One region of the Megasphaera sp. DISK 18 genome, then DNA from elsewhere that is predicted to be linked to it. Evidence: riboswitches for the same ligand, from Rfam matches in the RefSeq annotation. Region 1 holds a riboswitch; the other holds the start of a gene.
The links. A riboswitch is a leader RNA that binds a small molecule or an ion and turns the genes downstream of it on or off. The one in region 1 is predicted to bind FMN.
Positions count from the first base shown of each region.

Region 2: it holds a riboswitch for FMN, as region 1 does, so the genes downstream of both, ribD (bifunctional diaminohydroxyphosphoribosylaminopyrimidine deaminase/5-amino-6-(5-phosphoribosylamino)uracil reductase RibD) here and A0U42_RS00500 (bifunctional 3,4-dihydroxy-2-butanone-4-phosphate synthase/GTP cyclohydrolase II) in region 1, are expected to answer to the same signal.

Region 1 covers NZ_LUGJ01000001.1:103,962-107,033, reverse strand. Annotated here, with positions in the region: gene A0U42_RS00500 (bifunctional 3,4-dihydroxy-2-butanone-4-phosphate synthase/GTP cyclohydrolase II) at 1-1,000, opposite strand, end outside; FMN riboswitch at 1,090-1,222, opposite strand; gene A0U42_RS00495 (FAD-binding oxidoreductase) at 1,296-2,708, opposite strand; gene A0U42_RS00490 (septum formation initiator family protein) at 2,903-3,072, shown strand, end outside.
Region 2 covers NZ_LUGJ01000034.1:514-3,585, reverse strand. Annotated here, with positions in the region: gene rsgA (ribosome small subunit-dependent GTPase A) at 1-322, shown strand, start outside; gene rpe (ribulose-phosphate 3-epimerase) at 325-969, shown strand; FMN riboswitch at 1,025-1,156, shown strand; gene ribD (bifunctional diaminohydroxyphosphoribosylaminopyrimidine deaminase/5-amino-6-(5-phosphoribosylamino)uracil reductase RibD) at 1,261-2,400, shown strand; gene A0U42_RS07585 (riboflavin synthase) at 2,381-3,022, shown strand; gene ribE (6,7-dimethyl-8-ribityllumazine synthase) at 3,060-3,072, shown strand, end outside.

The DNA.
Region 1 (3,072 bases):
GGTCGGGGGCAAAGCCGAGTTTTTCGTTGGCTTCAACCGTATCGTATCCCTGTTCCTGGAGGACATAGGCTTTGAGCTTATTGATGAGCCCGATACCGCGGCCTTCTTGGCGCATGTAGAGCAAGATGCCCCGGCCTTCGGCGTTGATCTGGCTGAGGGCGGCTGCCAGCTGTTCACCGCAGTCGCAGCGGCACGAGCCGAAGACGTCGCCGGTGAGGCATTCGGAGTGGACGCGGCACAAGAGGTTCTTGCCGTCGCCGATGTCACCCTTGATGAGGGCGACGTGGTGTTCGCCCGTCAGGTCGTTGATGTAGCCGTAGATTTTGAACTCGCCGTACTTGGTCGGCATCTTAGCGACGGCTTCGCGGATGACGTGTTTGTCGTGGCGGCGGCAGTAGTTCTGCAAATCGTGGATGGTGATGAATTTTAAGTGGTACTTATCGGCAATTTCCCACAGGGACGGCGTGCGCATCATCGTGCCGTCGTCGGCCATGATTTCGCAGCACAGGCCGACTTGTTTGAGGCCTGCCAGGCGCAGGAGGTCGACCGTTGCTTCCGTATGGCCGTTGCGGGTCAAAACGCCGCCTCTTTTGGCGATGAGGGGGAAGTTGTGGCCGGGACGGCGGAAATCTTCGGGACGAGCCGATTCTTCGGCGCATTTGCGGGCTGTGAGGGCCCGTTCGACAGCCGAGATACCTGTCGTCGTATCGACGTGGTCGATGGAAACGGTGAAGGCCGTTTCATGGTTATCTGTATTTTCGCTGACCATGGGCGGCAGGCCTAATTTATGGGCATATTCGATGCTCATAGGCATGCAGATCAGGCCCTTGCCGTGGCTGGCCATGAAGTTCATGTTTTCTGTCGTGCAGTACTGAGCTGCGCAGATGAAGTCCCCTTCATTTTCACGGTCCGGATCGTCGGTGACGATGACGATATGACCGGCCTGCAGTTCTTCGATAGCTTCTTCAATGGTATTGAATTTACGTTTTTCTGTCGTCAAAATAAAGACCTCCTTATAACGAAAGCCCTGCGCCGATAACGGCTCAGGGCTTTTCTATGCAATGTAAGGCAGGCTGCCAAAGCAGCACGCCACATCTTCTTCCATCCAGACTATACTGTCGGTTTTGGAGTTTCACCAAATCACGAGCCCTATGGCTCCTACGCTGATGCGTTCGCGGACTGTACCGCCGATCGGGAATTTCACCCTGCCCTGAAGATATACGTTTTATTCAGTTCTGTTTTGTATTATACACGGTAGTCGTGATTTTTGCAAGTCATAGCCATGGCGCTGGTTCTCAGGCTTTTTCGTCGATGTCGAAGATCTTTCCGGGGTTTAAGATGTTGTTCGGATCGAGGGCCCGTTTGATGTCCATCATCATTTCCAGTTCACCGGGATCCGTGAATTCTTTCATCAAGGCTTTTCGCTTATAGCCGATGCCGTGTTCGCCGGACAGGCGGCCGCCGTGGGCATAAATGAAGGCGTACAGTTCCTGCTGGTTGGCCTTGACCCGCTCATCCCATTCTTCATAGGTTTCATCGTCGCCTTTTAAGATGTTCAGGTGGATGTTGCCGTCGCCGGCGTGGCTGGCGATGCGGGTAATGAGGTTGTACTTTTTGGCAAGACGCAGGATTTCATCGAGGAGGAGGGATTCCTGATCGACGGGGACGACGACGTCTTCTTTGCAGACGATGAGGCTTTCGGCGCGGACGGCTTCGGCAAAGGCCTTGCGGGCCTGCCAAATCTTATTGTGGTCAGCGACGAGGACCGAGGAAGCTCCGTTTTCCGTGCAGATTTCGTCGAGGATGACGGCTTTGTCGTCAAGGTCGTCTTCGTTGGTCCCTTCGACTTCGACGATGATATAGTTGCCGTTGTCACTGCCTTGAAGCGTTTCGTTGAGGTATTTTTCGACGGATTTGATGGTGATATTGTCCATGAATTCGACACAGGTCGGCGTAATGCCGGCCTTGATGAGTTTTGTAACGACGCCCATGGCTTTTTTACGGTCGTCGAAAATAGCCAGTAAATCGAGAGCGTATTTCGGCTTGGGGACCAGTTTCAAAGTCGCTTTGGTAATGATGCCTAACGTGCCTTCTGAGCCGATGATGAGCTGGTCTAAGGAGTAGCCCGTCGACTGTTTTTGCAGGCGGGCACCGAGGGTTACGATGCGGCCTTTAGGATTTACGACTTCGACACTGTATACCTGGTGGCGGGTTGTCCCGTATTTGACGGCTCGGTTGCCGCCGGCATTGGTAGCGATATTGCCGCCGATGAAGCACGAGTCCCCGCTGCAGGGATCGCCGGCATAAAAGAGCTCCTGCTGTTCGGCGGCATCCTGAAGGTCCGATGTGCGTACGCCCGGTTCGACGACGGCATAGAGGCCTTCGGGATTGATTTCAAGGATTTTATTCATCTTTTCTAAGGACAAGACGATGCCGCCGTATTCCGGGACGGCGCCACAGGCAAGGCCGGTACCGGCACCGCGCGGGACGACGGGGAAGCGAAAGGCATTGGCCAGTTTTAAGACGGCACTGACTTGTTCTGCTTTTTCGGCAAAGACGACGGCTTCCGGCATCCGGTGGTAGGCCGGGTCGGTTACTTCGTCATGGGAATAGGGCTGCATGGCGTCCGTGTCGGTGACGACGTTTTTCGGGCCGACGATGGATTTTAACTTTTCTATGATTTCCGGTGTTATTTTTTCGTATGTCATAATAGTTCCCCCTCGGATAAAGATACAAGATACGTGTTTTTATTATATATAACCTGCCGGTATTTTAAAAGGAATTTTACAAAAAAACTTTATCTTGTTCCCAAACCCATGTATACTATAGGATAAGATTTTTTCTTAGACTATCATTTTTTAGAAAGGGTGATTGGGTGGAGTCCAAAGAGTATCGGCCGCCTGTGCGTCGGAAGAAGCGCCGCCGGATTCGTCAAAAGCGCCGTCCCGGTCTGTTCAGTCGGTTTCGGCAGCTGAGCTGGTACAATCTGTTTCTCATAGGCATCATTATTGTCGGTTTTTATCTCATTGGGGTCCGGCTCTACCGAGTCTGGGAAATCAGGGAGGATATGAA
Region 2 (3,072 bases), on a different contig from region 1:
CATCGGAGCCGTCAGTGAGAAAATCAAACGGGGCCGTCATACGACACGCCATTCAGAAATCATGCGCCTCGACAGCGACACCTATGTCGTCGATACGCCGGGGTTCAGCGCCCTTGATTTTGAACACCTTGATGCGCGGGATGTCCTGCCCTTATTTCCCGACATGGAGCCCTACAGCGCAGGCTGTAAGTTCTCGTCGTGCCTCCATCTGTCCGAACCGGAATGTGCCGTAAAAGAGGCCGTTGCCGACGGTCAGATTCAAAAAGAACGGTATGAAACGTACTGTAAAATCATCACCTCCATTGCAGAAAGGAAACGATAATCATGGTAACGATTTGTCCCTCTATATTGTCCGCTGATTTTTCGCGGTTAGCTGAAGAAATTAAAGACGTCGAACAGAAGGGGGCCGACTGTATCCATCTCGATTTGATGGACGGCCATTTTGTACCCAATCTCACCTTCGGCGTGCCCGTCATCAAGGCCTTGCGCCCGGTTACGAAACTTCCCTTCGATGCTCATTTGATGGTGACCAATCCCGAAGCGTATGTCGACGGCCTGGCCGATGCCGGCGTCCAATATATGACGGTTCATCAAGAAGCCTGTGTCCACTTAGACCGGGTTCTGCAGCAAATCCATGAAGCCGGGATGAAGGCCGGCGTAGCCCTCAATCCGGCGACGCCTGTATCGACGTTGTCCTGTGTTGCCGGACAATTGGACCTCATCCTTATCATGAGCGTCAATCCCGGTTTTGGCGGTCAAAAGTTCATTCCTTATAGCCTTGACAAAATCCGCCAGGCCAAGGAACTCCTCCGGAATGCAGGAAATACCGAAGCTGTCATCGAAGTCGACGGCGGCATCAACGATAAGACGGCTCAGATGGTCAAAGATGCCGGCGCCACCTTCCTCGTTGCCGGCAGTGCTGTATTTGGTGCGGCTGATCGAAAAGCAGCCATTGCGTCCTTGCGATAAGGACTTGTATTTCTCCTTTTCATGTGCTAAAATCGTACATGAAAAGAAGAATAGAAATAGTCTTTGAGGCAAGGTGAGAAAGCTGGGCTTTCAATTCCTGACCGGCGGTGACAGTCCGCTAACCCGCAAGGGTTGAACCGATGAAATTTCGGTACCGACAGTACAGTCTGGATGGGAAAAGACAGACGACAGTGTCTTTTTTTGTTGTGCTCAAAGGGCTATGGAGATTTTTCATCCATAGCCTTTTTTCGTTTTCCCGCCTGCAAATCCAAGAAGAAGGGAAGGAATATATTGGAACCGGCAGAGTATATGAGAAAAGCCCTGGAACTGGCAAAATCAGCTCTGGGTTATACGACACCAAATCCGGCCGTCGGCTGCGTCATCGTCAAAGATGGTGAAATAGTCGGCACCGGCTATCACCATAAGGCCGGCACCCCTCATGCCGAAGTGTGGGCGTTGAGAGAGGCCGGGGAAAAGGCCAAGGGAGCGACGGTTTATGTGACCCTCGAACCTTGCGCCCATTACGGCCGAACACCTCCGTGCGCGCGGACGTTGGCCGAAAAGGGCGTCGGCAAGGTCGTCATGGCCATGCTCGACCCCAATCCTCGCGTCTCCGGTAAGGGAGCGGCTATCCTGCGCAAGGCCGGTATTGCCGTTGAAGTGGGCCTGTTGTCGAAAGAAGCGGCCCAGCTCAACGAAGTATTTATCAAAAACATGATGGTCCAAAAACCTTTCATTGCCGTTAAACTGGCCCAAAGCCTCGATGGCCGCACGGCATCACGGACGGGCCATTCGAAATGGATTACCAACGAATGGGCCCGAAATTACGGCCACTATCTGCGCTCCATTTACGACGGCATTCTAGTCGGCATCAACACCGTCTTGGCGGATAACCCGCTGTTGACCTGCCGTATCGAACGAGAAGGTCAGGCGGCACCGCACCAGCCGGTGCGCATCGTCCTCGATGCTAAGGGACGGACGCCGCTGAAATCCTTGGTCGTAACCGATAAGACGACGCCGACCATCGTCATGACGACGTCGGCCTGCCCCGTTGAAAAGATGAAGGCTTTGAAAAATGCCGGCGTTCGGGTCATTTTGGCACCCTTACTTCAAGACAATCAGTCCATCAATCTTCCGGAAGCCTTGAAACGCCTCCATGAAGAAGGGCTGACCAGTATCCTTGTCGAAGGGGGAAGCACCGTTCAGGGCAGTTTCTTTGATGCCCGCCTCGTCGATAAAGTCTATGCCTTCATGGGCGATAAGATTATCGGCGGTGTCGGAGCCCTGCCGTCGGTCGGCGGTTATGGCGTCGATGAGCTCGATGAATGCCTGCCGCTTATCTACGATTCTGTAGAGATGCATGAAAATAACGTATTGCTTACGGCATATAATGCCAATAGGGAGGGTGCCTATGTTCACTGGCATCATTGAAGAATTAGGGGCTATTGCCCATATGGACCGCCGTCCCGACTCCATTCGGCTGACGATTGCGGCTCATAAAGTATTAGAAGGAACACAGCTCGGCGACAGTATTGCCGTCAACGGCGTCTGCCTGACCGTGACCGATTTGACGGATTCGACCTTTTCGGCTGACGTCATGCATGAAACGATGCGCCGTTCGTCGTTCAGCACGATCAAGAGCGGTTCTAAGGTTAACCTGGAACGAGCCATGCAGGTCGGAGGACGACTCGGCGGCCACATCGTCAGCGGCCACATCGACGGCATCGGTCACGTAGCCCGCATTGCCAATGACGGCATTGCCCGGGTCATCACCATTTCCATTCCGAAAGATATGGAAATCTTCATCGTCGAAAAAGGGTCGATCACCATCGACGGCATCAGTTTGACCGTCGTTTCCGTCGGGAACAGTCAGTTCTCTGTTTCCATCATTCCCCATACGATGGCCAATACGACCCTTATGGATAAACATCCGGGAGCTATCGTCAATTTGGAAACAGATGTCATTGGGAAATATGTCCATCGCTTCACAGTCGGTTCGCCTCAGTCCTCATCAGGCCTGACGTTGGACAAACTGCTGGAAAATGGATTTTAACTTTCAATATATAATTTAGAATAGGAGTGTTGTTATTATGGCACACATTA